Regions from separate parts of the Enterobacter sp. CP102 genome, predicted to be linked through region 2. Evidence: predicted binding sites of a transcription regulator. Region 2 holds the regulator's gene; the other holds the start of a gene.
What was found. Region 2 encodes PurR, which represses purine synthesis genes. Its sites were predicted from a motif close to CANGCAAACGTTTGCNTG; they were not measured.
Positions count from the first base shown of each region.

Region 1: the regulator PurR is predicted to act here: its motif matches at 5,855-5,872, upstream of purE (5-(carboxyamino)imidazole ribonucleotide mutase).

Region 1 is NZ_CP104014.1:1,129,841-1,137,948, reverse strand. Features, by position in the region: gene N1249_RS05320 (PTS transporter subunit EIIC) at 1-1,179, shown strand, start outside; gene malI (Mal regulon transcriptional regulator MalI) at 1,266-2,282, shown strand; gene cysS (cysteine--tRNA ligase) at 2,371-3,756, opposite strand; gene ppiB (peptidylprolyl isomerase B) at 3,931-4,425, shown strand; gene lpxH (UDP-2,3-diacylglucosamine diphosphatase) at 4,429-5,151, shown strand; gene N1249_RS05295 (YdgH/BhsA/McbA-like domain containing protein) at 5,303-5,512, shown strand; gene N1249_RS05290 (hypothetical protein) at 5,583-5,768, shown strand; gene purE (5-(carboxyamino)imidazole ribonucleotide mutase) at 5,943-6,452, shown strand; gene purK (5-(carboxyamino)imidazole ribonucleotide synthase) at 6,449-7,516, shown strand; gene mnmH (tRNA 2-selenouridine(34) synthase MnmH) at 7,598-8,108, shown strand, end outside.
Region 2 is NZ_CP104014.1:1,997,761-2,005,868, reverse strand. Features, by position in the region: gene N1249_RS09430 (C40 family peptidase) at 315-1,082, shown strand; gene sodB (superoxide dismutase [Fe]) at 1,205-1,786, shown strand; gene N1249_RS09420 (MFS transporter) at 1,825-2,991, opposite strand; gene N1249_RS09415 (YnhF family membrane protein) at 3,156-3,245, opposite strand; gene purR (HTH-type transcriptional repressor PurR) at 3,543-4,568, shown strand; gene punR (DNA-binding transcriptional activator PunR) at 4,585-5,496, opposite strand; gene punC (purine nucleoside transporter PunC) at 5,612-6,811, shown strand; gene cfa (cyclopropane fatty acyl phospholipid synthase) at 7,113-8,108, shown strand, end outside.

The DNA of each region.
Region 1 (8,108 bases), 870 kb from region 2:
TACGCCATGGTCGTCGGCATCCCGACGCTGCAGATGGGCGTCTTCGGCGGCCTGATCTGCGGTATTCTCGCGGCATGGTGCTATAACCGCTTCCACACCATGCAGCTGCCGGAATTCCTGGGCTTCTTCTCCGGTAAGCGCTTCGTGGCGATTGCAACGGCGTTCCTCTCATTCCTGATGGGCCTGCTGCTGCCGTATGTCTGGCAACATATTCAGTCCGGTATTGATGCGCTCTCGGTTGTCGTGAACGGCGATAATCAGGCGGCCTCGACCTTTATCTTTGGTCTGGTGGAACGCGCGCTGATCCCGCTCGGCCTGCACCACATCTGGTATCCGTCCTTCTGGTACTCGTTCGGGGATTACACCACCCAGGCGGGTCAGGTTATCCACGGCGACCAGACCATCTGGTTCAAGATGCTGGAAGAAGGGGTGAAATCCTTCAGCAGCAACACTTACCAGAACGCCGGTAAATTCATGCAGGGTGAATTCCCGCTGATGCTGTTCGCACTGCCTGCGGCATGTCTGGCGATGTATCATGAAGCTCATACCAAAAATAAAAAAATCGCTGCCGGTATTCTGTTCTCTGCGGCGCTCACCTGCTTCCTGACAGGGATCACCGAGCCGGTTGAATTCACCTTTATCTTCGTGGCACCGATTCTGTATGTCTTTAACGCCATCATGGCGGGTCTGGCCTATATGACGATGTACCTGTTACATGCGCATATCGCCAAGTCCTTCTCTGCGGGCTTTATCGATTACCTGTCGTTCGGGATCCTGCCATCGTTTAACGGCTATCAGACCAACTTCCTGAACGCCATCATCATTGGCATTCCAATGGCGCTGATTTACTACTTCACGTTCCGCTTTGTTATCCGTCGTTTCGACGTGAAAACGCCAGGCCGTACCGAAGTGACCGCCAACGCGGACGATAAAACCGACACCGAACTGGCAACGGAAATCATCAGCCTGCTGGGTGGTGCGCAGAACATCAACTCCGTCGGCTCCTGCATTACCCGTCTGCGTCTGGAAGTGTCAAAAAGTGATGACGTGGATAAAGACGGCCTTAACGGACTGGGGGCTCGCGGCGTCGTCTTCGTCGGCGATAACGGTATTCAGGTGATTTTCGGTGCCAGAGCACAGTTTATTGCCCAGACCATGTCCACGATGATCGGCAAATAATAAGATGCCTGCACGACGCGTCTCCTGTAGTCTGGGAGACGCATTGTTGTATCTGGCTGATAATCGGTAAATTTCAGGGAGCGGTTTTGAAGAAAGTCAGCATCATTGATGTCGCAAAACAGGCCGGTGTCTCGGTTTCGACCGTTTCTCTGGTATTGCGCCAGAAAGGCAAAATCTCAGAAGCCACCATTGAGAAAGTCCACGCTGCCATCAATACGCTTGGCTATGTGCACAACACGGCCGCAGCCAATCTTCGCGCTAACACTTCCAACCTTATTGGCCTGATCCTGCGCGATTTCAGCGACAGTTTTTCCATCAAAGTGATGGCGAGCATTGTTCAGGAGCTGGAAAAACAGGGATACATGGTTTTTCTTGGCCAGCCGCTCAACGATCATGAACATCTGGAGCGCTGCCTGCTTTCGTTTAAACAACAGGGCGTTGCCGGTGTAATTTATCTGGCGTCGGATACTCGCACCTCGACATTACCCCCTCAGATCCGTGATTGCCCGCTACCGCTGGTTGTGGTGTCCCAGTCGCTGTTGAATGAGCCCTGCAATCTGGTGATGCGTGATAACCGCCAGGCGGCTAACCTCGCCACACGCTATCTGATCGAGCGCGGACATCGCAATATTGCCTATATTGGCGGGCGTGAAGGTTGCCTTATCCGGGAGCAGCGTTTGCTGGGATTTCGCAGCGCCATGGCCCAGTACGGCCTGGTGAATCGTGAGGAGTCCGCTCCCGCCTGTAGCGACGACACCCAGGCGGCCAGTTTTGTCACCCGCCAGCTTCTTGAGAAGAACAACACCATTACCGCCCTGCTCTGCCACTCGCCCGATGCCATGATCGGCTCGATTTCAGGCATTCATCATGTTGGCCGCACCGTCGGGAAAGATGTGTTTTTAACCCAGCAGGTCGCGCTGGTGGGTTTTGAGGATATGCTGCACGTCAATCTCACCTCGCCGTCGTTCACTTACGTGTCGTCAGCCAGCGAGGAAACCGGGCGTCAGGCCGCCGGGCTGATTATCCGCAAGCTGAAAGAGCCGGAACTGCAAACCCAGAGGATCACCCTTTCCGGGCAACTTATTGCAAGGGAATCGGCGTAAAAAAGCCGGGTGGCGGCTACGCCTTACCCGGCCTACGGTCACGATGTTGTAGGCCCGGTAAGCGTCAGCGCGACCGGGCGTTACAGACTTACTTACGACGCCAGGTGGTACCCTGCGCGCCATCTTCCAGAATGATACCCATCTCGGTCAGACGGTTACGCGCCGCATCTGCCGCCGCCCAGTCTTTCGCCTGACGCGCTTCCAGACGTGCTTTGATCAAGGCTTCAATCTCTGCCACTTCGCCATTGTCCGCCTGCGCGCCGCTTTGCAGGAACACATCCGGCTCCTGCTCCAGCAGGCCAAGCACTGAAGAAAGCTTACGCAGATGGGATGCCAACGCATTGGCCGCTGCCATATCTTCTGATTTCAGGCGGTTCACTTCACGCGCCATATCAAACAGCACGGAGTAGGCTTCCGGGGTGTTGAAGTCGTCGTTCATCACCTCAACAAAGCGCGCTTCAAAGGCTTCGCCACCGGCTGCTGCTACCGATTTGTCGGTACCGCGCAGCGCGGTGTACAGGCGCTCCAGCGCAGAACGCGCCTGTTTCAGGTTCTCTTCGCTGTAGTTCAGCTGGCTGCGATAGTGGCCGGACATCAGGAAGTAACGCACGGTTTCCGCATCGTAATACTTCAGTACGTCACGCACGGTGAAGAAGTTGCCGAGCGATTTCGACATCTTCTCGCGGTCAACCATCACCATTCCGGAGTGCATCCAGTAGTTAACGTACTCACCGCCGTGCGCACAGGTAGACTGCGCGATTTCGTTTTCGTGGTGCGGGAACATCAGGTCAGAGCCGCCACCGTGAATGTCGAAATGTTTGCCCAGCTGTTTGCAGTTCATCGCTGAACACTCGATGTGCCAGCCCGGACGGCCTTCACCCCACGGGGATGGCCAGCTTGGTTCGCCCTCTTTGGACATCTTCCACAGGACAAAGTCCATCGGGTTACGCTTCACGTCAACAACGTCAACGCGCGCGCCGGCCTGCAACTGATCCAGATCCTGACGGGACAATTTGCCGTATGCCGGATCGGTCGGCACAGAGAACATCACGTCGCCGTTATCCGCCACATAGGCGTGACCACGTTCGATCAGCTTCTCAGTGATATCGATAATTTCATGAATATGGTGGGTCGCACGCGGCTCGCTGTCCGGGCGCTGAATATTTAATGCATCAAAGTCTTTGTGCATTTCAACGATCATGCGATCCACCAGCGCGACAAAGCTCTCACCGTTTTCATTAGCGCGTTTAATGATTTTGTCGTCGATGTCGGTGATGTTACGCACATACTTCAGGTTGTAGCCCAGAAAACGCAGGTAACGAGAAACCACGTCAAAAGCAACAAAGGTGCGGCCATGACCGATATGACAGAGATCGTAAACCGTAATACCACACACGTACATGCCGACTTCCCCGGCATGGATAGGTTTAAATTCCTCTTTTTGGCGCGTCATTGTATTAAAGATTTTTAACATCGAAGATTCCATGTAAACACGTGTGTGGACGAAAACCGGGTATTCTACCCGTAATTCAAACCCGAAGCAGCACACAATGCAAGGTGATCGCATCCTGTGGTTATGCTATAACAAGCCCCTATATGTGACCCGAACACGGGTTGACGCACCACAATAACGGAACAGGATGCAAAAATGGTTACTTTCCACACTAATCATGGCGATATCGTAATCAAGACTTTTGATGACAAAGCGCCTGAAACAGTTAAAAACTTCCTGGACTACTGCCGCGAAGGTTTCTACAACAACACCATCTTCCACCGTGTGATCAACGGCTTTATGATCCAGGGCGGCGGTTTCGAACCTGGCATGAACCAGAAAGAAACTAAAGAAGCGATCAAAAACGAAGCAAACAACGGTCTGAAAAACACCCGTGGTACGCTGGCAATGGCCCGTACTCAGGCTCCACACTCAGCAACCGCGCAGTTCTTCATCAACGTGGCTGACAACGACTTCCTGAACTTCTCTGGCGAAAGCCTGCAAGGCTGGGGCTACTGCGTATTCGCAGAAGTGGTTGAAGGTATGGACGTTGTTGACAAGATCAAAGGCGTTTCTACTGGCCGCAGCGGTATGCACCAGGACGTTCCTAAAGAAGACGTTGTGATTACAAGCGTGACCGTCAGCGAGTAATTCGTGGCGACACTCTTTATTGCAGATTTACACCTGCAAACAGAAGAACCGGCGATCACCGCCGGTTTTCTGCGTTTTTTACGCGGTGAAGCCAAAAACGCCGATGCGCTTTACATTCTGGGCGACCTGTTTGAAGCCTGGATTGGCGACGACGATCCCAACCCGCTGCACCACGACATTGCCGCCGCCATTAAAGCGCTGGTCGATTCCGGGGTCCCCTGCTACTTCATCCACGGCAATCGTGATTTCCTGCTCGGCAAACGTTATGCCCGTGAAAGCGGCATGACCTTACTGCCGGAAGAACAGGTGCTCGACCTGTATGGCCGTAAGGTGTTGATCATGCACGGCGATACGCTCTGCACCGACGATACCGGCTACCAGGCATTTCGCGCCAAAGTCCACACCCCGTGGATCCAAACGCTGTTCCTCGCTCTGCCGCTGTTTATCCGCAATCGCATCGCTGCGAAAATGCGCGCAGGCAGTAAAGCCGCCAACAGCAGCAAATCCATGACCATCATGGACGTTAACCCACAGGCGGTTATCGATGTGATGGAAAAACATCGCGTGCAATGGCTGATCCACGGTCATACCCATCGCCCGGACGTCCATTCGCTTACCATCAACAGCGAACCCGCTCATCGCGTCGTGTTGGGAGCCTGGCACAGCGAAGGCTCAATGGTAAAAGTCACGCCCGAGAGCGTGGAGCTGATCGCATTTCCTTTCTGATACCCCACCGCACTAAATGATCAAATGAATTCAATTTTTTTGAATGATGTTGGCAAATTGTTTCGATTTTAATCAATCCATGGTCGGTCTATTATTTATCACATCAGGGCAACACGCCCTACTACAGACAAAACACTTAAGGAATACGACCATGAAATCCATCAAAACTTTCGTTGCAGTTGCCGCTCTTTCTCTGATCTCTTTCGGTTCTTTCGCTCAGAGCGTCAGTGCTACCGCCTCTACCATTGACCGTGCAGAAGCCAAAATTGCCGCTCAGGCTGCTGAACAGGGTGCGTCATACAAAATCACCAGCGCACAGTTCAACAACCGCGTTCACATGACTGCGGAACTGACTAAATAAGACCCCTGATTGCCGTGCCGCCAGTAAACAGACCAGCGACAGCGACAATACGATGAGTAAGGAACAGAGAATGAAAACAATCAGCATCGTGAGCACCCTGCTGCTGGCCGCTGTCCTGTCCACTGGCGCGATGGCGGCGGAGCATCACTTCTCCACCCCGGAAGCAGGTTCGAATATCGACACCAGCATGGAAAATCATATTGATGTCGGCCATGCATTCGATAAAGAAAACCTGACAGCAGGAAATCTCCTGTAAAAATCGCCAGAGATTTTCGCTAAACAGACCGCCAGATGCGGTCTGTTTTGTTATGCGCGGGTGGCCACAACGGCTCAAGTTTTAGCCGCGCAACCGTTTTCCTTGCCCGTATTACATGCTATTCTCTGTGCCCTCGAAAGCAGTGTGTTTCGCACCACAGGAGTTTTAAGACGCATGTCTTCCCGCAATAATCCGGCGCGTGTCGCCATCGTGATGGGGTCCAAAAGCGACTGGGCTACCATGCAGTTCACCGCCGAAATCTTCGAAATCCTGAATGTTCCGCACCACGTTGAAGTGGTTTCCGCACACCGTACACCCGATAAACTGTTCAGCTTTGCCGAAAGCGCTGAAGAGAACGGTTACGAGGTGATCATTGCCGGTGCGGGCGGCGCAGCACATCTGCCAGGCATGATTGCCGCAAAAACGCTGGTGCCAGTATTAGGTGTTCCGGTACAAAGCGCAGCATTAAGCGGCGTTGACAGCCTTTACTCTATTGTTCAGATGCCACGCGGTATTCCGGTGGGTACGCTGGCGATTGGCAAAGCCGGTGCGGCAAACGCTGCGCTGCTGGCCGCACAGATTCTGGCGACTCACGATAAAGCCCTGCATCAGCGTCTGGCTGAGTGGCGTAAAGCCCAGACCGACGAAGTGCTGGATAACCCGGATCCGCGGGGTGCGGCATGAAACAGGTTTGCGTTCTCGGCAACGGTCAGCTCGGCCGGATGCTGCGCCAGGCCGGTGAACCGCTGGGAATTTCCGTCTGGCCCGTCGGGCTGGATGCCGAACCGGAAGCCGTGCCTTTTCATCAGAGCGTGATCACCGCCGAGATCGAACGCTGGCCGGAAACAGCCCTGACCCGTGAGCTGGCGCGTCATAACGCTTTTGTTAACCGCGATGTGTTTCCGATCATTGCCGACCGCCTGACCCAAAAACAGCTGTTCGACAAGCTTGGTCTGGCGACCGCGCCGTGGCAGTTGCTGTCCGATAAAAGCGAGTGGAACGATGTGTTTGCCATGCTCGGTGAACTGGCGATTGTGAAGCGTCGCGTGGGTGGTTACGACGGCCGCGGGCAGTGGCGCTTACGTGCCAGCGAAACCGCCGAACTGCCGGATGATTGCTACGGTGAGTGCATTGTTGAGCAGGGCATCAACTTTAGCGGCGAAGTCTCGCTGGTTGGCGCGCGTGCACACGATGGCAGCACCGTGTTTTATCCGCTGACGCACAACCTGCATCAGGATGGCATTCTGCGCACCAGCGTCGCCTTCCCGCAGGCGAATGCCGCGCAGCAGGCACAGGCAGAAGATATGCTCTCGGCCATCATGCATGAGCTGGGTTATGTGGGCGTGATGGCGATGGAGTGCTTTGTCACTCCTGCCGGGCTGCTGATTAACGAACTGGCTCCGCGCGTGCACAACAGCGGGCACTGGACGCAAAACGGCGCATCCATCAGCCAGTTTGAGCTGCACCTGCGCGCCATTACAGACCTGCCGCTGCCGCAGCCGGTGGTGAACAGCCCGTCGGTGATGATCAACCTGATCGGTACCGATCTGAACTACGACTGGCTGAAGCTGCCACTGGTGCATCTGCACTGGTACGACAAAGACGTGCGTCCGGGGCGTAAGGTGGGACACCTTAACCTGAACGACACCGATGAAGGTCGTCTGAGCGCGACGCTTGAAGCCATTATTCCGCTGCTGCCACCAGAGTACGCCAGCGGGATTGTCTGGGCACAGTCGAAGCTCGCGTAAGTCTCCTCCGCCGGGGAGTTGATCTTCCCCTTCCCCGGCGTAAAATCCCCTTCCATTGCTGTTTTGATTTCTGGAATCACCATGCACGATGGAACGGACTATCGCGCGATCCTCGCGTCTGATACCCCTTTAATCGACGTTCGCGCGCCGATCGAATTCGCACAGGGCGCGATGCCCGCCGCAATCAACCTGCCATTAATGAACGACGACGAACGCGCCGCCGTTGGCACCTGCTATAAACGTCAGGGGCCAGAAGCCGCGCTGGCGCTCGGTCATAGCCTGGTGAAAGGCGACACCCGCGAGGCGCGCATTCAGGCCTGGCGCGAAGCCAGCCTGGCAAATCCCGACGGCTATTTCTGCTGCGCGCGTGGCGGACAGCGCTCGCATATCGCCCAGGCCTGGCTTAAAGAGGCCGGCGTGGATTATCCGCTAGTGAAAGGTGGCTATAAGATGCTGCGTCAGGCAGCCATTCAGGCCACCGTTGAGCAGGTGCAAAAACCGATGGTGCTGATTGGCGGCTGTACCGGCAGCGGTAAAACCCTGCTGGTGAAGCAGCACGCGCAGGGGATCGATCTGGAAGGGCTGGCGCACC
Region 2 (8,108 bases):
ACGGCATTCGTCTGACATTGTAGCGGTTCAGAGCGGCATCGGAAAATAACATTTTTTTCACGTCTATATATTTTAAACGTTACCGGCATAAGTTGCATTCCAAATGTAGCTTAACCCTGCTGCGGGTAAGGTTTTGCTTAAGGAGTAAACAATAGTGCTACAGATTGATGAATTTTTTTGCACTTGCTAACGAAACATAATTTTAGATTGAAAAATGCTATTAACTTATCGGGTTTTTATAGATTAGAATCGACGGGTTTTGAAAATCACACGCAGGTATGATTGATGACCTGCATTTACCAGGGGACTGGCCAGTGGCGCGGATAAATAAAATCTCGATCACGCTCTGTGCTTTATTGTTTACGACACTCTCTTTCACGCCAGTGGCTAACGCCTCCCAGCAGGCGCGGCATTCTGCTGTACAAAAAACGCACCTGGCGAAAGTCACAGAACGTAAGAAAAAAACCAGCAGTAAGAACGAAAAGAAAAAAACCACCGCACAGACAAAACGTACTGCCTCCAGCAAAGCCAAAATCACTCACACAACCTCATCCAGCTCGCGCAAAGCCCAGCAAACTGCCGCTAATCTCGTTACCGAAAAATGCACGACCCGCAAAGGTCACAAAGTGAAGTGCGTTAAAGGAATGAAGGTTGCGGAAGTGCATAAAGTACGCGTCCAGAAAGCGCAAAAAACCGCGATGAACAAGCTGATGGGGCAAATTGGCAAACCTTATCGCTGGGGCGGAACCTCACCCCGTACCGGTTTCGATTGCAGCGGTCTGGTGTATTACGCTTACAAAGATCTGGTGAAATTCCGTATTCCGCGTACCGCAAACGAAATGTATCACCTGCGCGATGCTTCACCGGTCGATCGTGGTGAGCTGGAAAACGGCGATCTGGTGTTCTTCCGCACTCAGGGGCGCGGCACGGCTGACCACGTGGGTGTTTACGTGGGTAACGGGAAATTCATCCAGTCCCCCCGTAGCGGCCAGGACATTCAAATCACTTCTCTGAGCGAAGATTACTGGGTACGCCACTACGTTGGCGCACGCCGAGTGATGACCCCGAAAACCATTCGTTAATCCCTGCCCTGCCGCGTCTGCGGCGGGGTAAGTTCCTCTTTTGCATACCCTTTCAATTTGCTACTCTATCCTTGTTGTCCGTATGGTTATTGGCAACATAAAAAATAATAAGGAGAGAAGCAATGTCGTTCGAATTACCTGCATTACCGTATGCAAAAGACGCCCTGGCTCCACACATTTCCGTGGAAACCCTGGAATATCACTACGGCAAACATCATCAGACGTATGTCACCAACCTGAACAATCTGATCAAAGGCACTGACTTTGAAGGCAAAACGCTGGAAGAGATCGTGCGTAGCTCTGAAGGTGGCGTGTTTAACAACGCCGCTCAGGTCTGGAACCACACGTTTTACTGGCACTGCCTGGCACCGAATGCAGGCGGAGAACCAACCGGTGAACTGGCCGCCGCCATCAATGCTGCGTTCGGCAGCTTTGCTGATTTCAAAGCAAAATTCACTGACGCAGCGATTAAAAACTTTGGCTCCGGCTGGACCTGGCTTGTGAAAGAAGCCGATGGCAAACTGGCTATCGTATCAACATCCAACGCGGGTACACCGCTGACCACCAGCGCAACTCCGCTGATGACCGTCGATGTGTGGGAACATGCTTACTACATCGATTACCGTAACGCGCGTCCGAACTACCTGGAGCATTTCTGGGCGCTAGTTAACTGGGAATTTGTTGCGAAGAACCTCGCAGCGTAAGAGACACGCAGAAGGGTTCGCCCTTCTGCGTTTTTTGATTATTCAGCAGCGCAGGCCGTTTCTGGCTGTTTACGACCCGACATCAATACCAGCAGTAACCCCAGAGCGGCAATAATCGCTCCCATCACCGGCACAAAGCTGTACCCCAGGCCACCCGAAATCACTGCACCGCCAGCCGCTGCACCCAACGCATTACCCAGGTTAAACGCACCAATATTCACGGATGAAGAGAGTCCAGGTGCCTCATGAGCCACACGCATGACACGCATCTGCAACGGTGGAACCACGGCAAAGGTTGCTGCACCCCATACCACCATCGCAATGGCCGCGCCAAACTCGTTACGCGCCAGCCACGGAATGGCCACCATGATGACAATCAGCAGCGTTAAGAAGCCTTTCAGCGTGCCGCTCACGGAACGATCTGCCAGCTTGCCGCCCAGATAGTTACCAATAGAGAACCCTACGCCAATCAGCACCAGCATCGCGGTAATAAAGACCGGCGTGGCATGAGTAATATCGTGCAGCACGGGCGAAATATAGGTATAGAGCGTAAACATCGCCCCTGCCCCCAGTACCGTGGTCAGAAGCGCAGACAACACCTGAGGACGCACCAGCACGGACAGCTCTTTGCGTACATCCGGGCGTTCACCAGCGCTGCCTTTTGGCAACGAGAAGAACAGTGCGACCATCGCAATCACACCCAGTGCAGCGGTTGCCAGGAACGACATACGCCAGCCGATGGCTTCACCCAGCCACGTGGCCGCAGGGACACCGCCGATATTGGCGATGGTCAGGCCCATGAACATGGTTGCCACGGCGCTGGCCTGCTTATGTTTAGGCACCACGCTTGCGGCAACCACCGAACCCAGTCCGAAGAAAGCACCGTGGTTAAGGCTGGTCAGGATACGTGACAGCATCAGCGTGGTGTAATCCGGTGAAAGCGCAGAAAGCACATTCCCCAGCGTAAAAATGGCCATCAGGAAAATCAGCGCATTACGGCGCGCACGGTGTGAAAGCAGCAGCGTCATTAACGGTGCCCCTACCATCACACCAATTGCGTAGGCGCTAATCAACATACCGGCCGCAGGGATAGAGACGTCCACACCCCGGGCGATAACAGGCAATAACCCCATCGGGGAAAATTCGGTGGTGCCAATCCCAAAAGCGCCAATCGCCAGGGCCAGCAGTGGAAAATTGATTTTCATGAGTCAACTCCGGATGCCGTGTCGTACCGCGACACAGAACAAAGAAGTCAAAAGCATGACACCAATCACAAAAAATGAGAAGTTAACAATTTGGCAAAAGATTTTTGCCGGAGAAGTAACAATCGGGGAAAATCCGGAGGGAGAGCGTTCTCCCCCCGTTTGAATCAGTGCAATACAGCCGTCAGACCCGCGGCAACAATCAGAGCCAGCACGATAACGGTGGTCGTCAGCGAAAACTTAAGATCGGTACTCATCAATTTTTCTCCTTTTAATCACCTTACGAAAAGTGAGCTTGCTCATTTTTACACAGTTTACGTCAAAAATCTTCCTGGATTTAAACTGATATCCACTTTTGCTCTTCCCCTTTTCATCAAGATAGGACAAAATTCCACGCTAAATTTATTAGCGTACCGGCCATTGACCCCCTCCTGACGTCCTGTGTCGTTTTCCCGGCGTGTCGCAATTCCAGATTGCGTGATAAGGGTGAGAGAAGGCAAACGTTTACCTTCAAGTTTTTCAGGAGCTTAGGATATGGTCTGGAGTGACATTTAATGGCAACAATTAAAGACGTGGCAAAACGCGCAAACGTTTCCACTACAACCGTATCACATGTAATTAACAAAACCCGTTTTGTAGCGGAAGAGACGCGTAATGCCGTCTGGGCGGCGATCAAAGAACTGCACTATTCGCCAAGTGCGGTCGCGCGTAGTCTGAAAGTTAATCACACCAAATCCATTGGTTTGCTGGCCACCAGCAGTGAAGCTGCGTATTTCGCAGAGATCATCGAAGCGGTCGAGAAAAACTGCTTCCAGAAAGGCTATACCCTGATCCTGGGTAACGCGTGGAACAACCTTGAGAAACAGCGCGCGTACCTGTCGATGATGGCGCAAAAACGCGTGGATGGCCTGCTGGTCATGTGTTCTGAATACCCGGAATCTGTGCTCTCGATGCTGGAAGAGTATCGGCACATCCCGATGGTGGTGATGGACTGGGGTGAAGCGCGCGCCGATTTTACCGATTCCGTTATCGATAACGCCTTCGAAGGCGGCTACATGGCCGGTCGTTATCTGGTGGAACGCGGTCACCGCGAGATCGGCGTGATCCCGGGCCCGCTGGAGCGTAACACCGGTGCAGGCCGTCTGGCCGGGTTTATGAAAGCCATGGAAGAAGCGCTGATCACCGTACCGGAAAACTGGATTGTTCAGGGTGACTTTGAGCCTGAATCCGGTTATCGCGCGATGCAGCAGATTGTCTCCCAGCCGCATCGTCCGACTGCCGTCTTCTGCGGCGGCGATATTATGGCAATGGGTGCGCTTTGTGCTGCCGATGAGCTGGGTCTGCGCGTACCGCAGGATATTTCTGTGATCGGGTATGACAACGTGCGCAACGCGCGTTTCTTCACTCCGGCGCTGACCACCATTCACCAGCCGAAAGATTCTCTGGGTGAAACTGCCTTCAATATGCTGATGGACAGGATCGTTAACAAACGTGAAGAGTCACAGTCAATTGAAGTCCACCCGCGTCTTATTGAGCGTCGCTCCGTTGCGGATGGTCCTTTCCGCGACTACCGCCGTTAATCGTGTACGGAGCCAGTTAATCTGGCTCCCGTAACCACTCCCTGTTCAGCGTTTCACTGTCTCCCAGATAATCCAGCAGCCACGCCATCGCGGGCGATACATCGCTTTGCTGCCAGGTCAGACAACATGCCGCGTCCGGGAACGGGTTTTCCAGCTCAAGAGCAACCCACTCTCCGGCATCGATTCGTGGTCTGGCAAAATGGACCGGCACCATCGCCACACATAACCCGGCAGTGAGGCAGGTCGCGGACGACTCCCAGTCTGGCGCAATCACCCGCCGCTGGTTATCCAGCAGCCAGGTTACACGCTTGGGTAGCGAGCGTGACGTATCTTCCAGCACCAGCGAGGGCCAGTTACGCAAGGTATCGTCACTTAACGGTCCCGGCATTGCCGCCAGCGGGTGATCGCTTGCCACCACGCATTTCCAGCTTAACATTCCCATATCGCGAAATGCGTAACGTCCCCCTACGGGTATGGCCTGTGTTGCGCCGATCGCCATCTCTGCCCTGCCGTCTGCCAGTGCATCCCAGACACCGTTAAAGACTTCCTGGGATACCCGCAGCTCGACATCGGAGAAGTGGCGATAAAAATCGACAATCATCTGCCGGGTACGTTCGGGTTTGACGATGTTATCCACTGCAATAGACAGATGCCCTCGCCAGCCGTTTGCAATCTGCTGACACTGTTCACGGGTGATCTGCATTTTTTTGATAACAGAACGCCCTTCTTTCAAAAACCACGCCCCGGCAGGCGTTAACTCCACGTCGCGATGGCGGCGTTCAAACAGCGGAACCGCCAGCCATTCCTCAAGCTGACGCACCGTGTAGCTGATGGCCGAGGGGACGCGGTGGAGTTCCTGCGCGGCTCCGCTGAAGCTGCCATTACGGGCGACAGCATCCACAACTTCAAGAGAATAATCTGACCACATTTTCTGCCTGCAAAAAATTTGAATGCACCCGCCAAATATTAGCGTTTCACAAGCTGCTTTGCACTCCCTACACTCTGCGCCAACGTACACCTGCCTCCTTAAGGAGAATAAAACAATGCAACCCAGGAAAGGTTTTTTAGTCTGGCTCGGCGGCTTAAGCGTGCTGGGCTTTTTAGCTACCGATATGTACTTACCCGCATTCGCCGCCATGCAGGAAGATTTGCAAACGCCTGCCGCAGCCATCAGCGCCAGCCTGAGTTTGTTCCTCGCCGGGTTTGCCTTTGCGCAGCTGCTGTGGGGACCGCTCTCTGATCGTTTTGGTCGTAAACCGGTGCTGTTACTGGGCCTGGCCATTTTTGCCGTGGGCTGCCTTGGGATGCTGTGGGTACGCGACGCGACCTGGCTACTGGTGCTGCGTTTTGTTCAGGCCGTCGGCGTTTGTGCCGCAGCGGTCACCTGGCAGGCGCTGGTGACGGATTACTATCCGGCCTCACGGACTAACCGGATTTTTGCCACCATTATGCCGCTGGTTGGCCTTTCCCCTGCGCTGGCTCCCTTGCTGGGCAGCTGGATCCTGGCGCACTTCGACTGGCAGGCGATTTTCGCCACCCTGTTTGCCATCACTCTGGTGCTGATGCTGCCCGCATTCGCCCTGAAACCCGCGCATAAAAAAGAGACGCACCCGGAAGCGAAGCCGATTACCTTTACCTCTTTGCTGCGCACCAAAGCGTACCGCGGCAACGTGCTTATCTACGCTGCCTGCTCCGCCAGCTTCTTCGCATGGCTGACCGGCTCCCCCTTTATTCTGCATGAGATGGGTTACAGCCCGGCCGCCATCGGCCTGAGCTATGTTCCACAGACCATCGCCTTCCTGGTAGGTGGTTACGGTTGCCGCGCGGCGCTGCAAAAATGGCAGGGTCAGCAGATGTTACCCTGGCTGCTGGTACTGTATGCGTTAAGCGTTGTGGGTACCTGGGCCGTCGGCTTTATTCCGGGCGCAGGTCTGGTAGAAATCCTGATCCCGTTCTGTGTGATGGCGATTGCTAACGGTGCCATTTATCCGATTGTAGTGGCGCAGGCTTTACGCCCATTCCCGCAGGCTACGGGCCGTGCGGCAGCCTTGCAGAACACACTGCAACTGGGGCTGTGCTTCCTGGCAAGCCTGGTAGTATCGGCACTGATTGCGACGCCGCTGCTTACCACCACCAGTGTGATGTTGGTGACCGTTGCCCTTGCTGGCATCGGCTATCACATGCAGTCATCGGCACACCGTGAGGAAAATACGGCAGGCCAGGCTGAAACATCTCACGCATAATCGCGCCAGCAATTATGTTACATTTCAGTGATTAGGTTGCTAAGAGTTTTCTGTTGAATCACCAAATTTTGAGGCCTATACTAAATTTGGTTCGATTAAATACGATAAATATTAAGTGTTAACGGGAGCCGGAGTGCTCCCGTTTTACCATGGAAGGCCTTTCGGCAAGGGCTATCTCCCTTCCTCTGTTCTACGTCGGATACTAGCCTCACGGGGCGTAATACCGTGAGATTTCTCACAAACCAAGAAAAGCGTCTACGCTGTTTGAAGGTTCTAATCACAGCAAGGTGATGGAGAAGCTATGAGTTCATCGTGTATAGAAGAAGTCCGCGTTCCGGACGACAACTGGTCCCGGATCGTCAGTGAATTATTGAGTCGTGCAGGCATCACTATTAACGGGTCTTCCCCATCCGACCCCCAGATCAAACATCCCGACTTTTTCAAACGTGTATTGCAGGAGGGATCGTTAGGGCTGGGTGAAAGCTATATGGATGGCTGGTGGGACTGCGAACGGCTGGATATCTTTTTCTCAAGCGTTTTACGTGCAGGGCTGGAAAGCCAGCTACCCCGCAATGTGAAAGATACCCTGCGTGTCGCGTCTGCCCGCTTGTTCAACCTGCAAAGCAAAAAACGGGCATGGATCGTGGGTAAAGAGCATTACGATCTGGGTAATGACCTCTTTAGCCGGATGCTTGACCCTTACATGCAATACTCATGCGCCTACTGGAAAGAGGCCACCACGCTTGAGGATGCACAGCAGGCAAAATTGCGTCTGATCTGCGAGAAATTGCAGTTACAGCCGGGGATGCGCGTGCTGGATATCGGCTGCGGCTGGGGTGGTCTTGCGTACTATATGGCGAAAAACTACGGTGTCAGCGTGGTGGGTGTGACCATCTCTGCGGAACAGCAGAAAATGGCGCAGGAGCGCTGTCACGACCTCGACGTCAATATTCTGCTCCAGGATTACCGTGAGCTGAACGATCAGTTCGACCGCATTGTCTCTGTCGGGATGTTCGAACACGTTGGGCCGAAAAACTACAACACCTATTTTTCGGTGGCAGACCGTAACCTGAAACCGGATGGCATCTTCCTGCTACACACCATAGGTTCGAAAAAGACCGACCATAGCGTTGATCCCTGGATCAACAAATACATCTTTCCGAATGGCTGTTTACCGTCGGTTCGCCAGATTGCGAACGCCTGCGAACCCCACTTTATTGTGGAAGACTGGCATAACTTCGGCGCAGATTACGACACCACGTTGATGGCATGGCAGTCGCGTTTTCTCAGTGCCTGG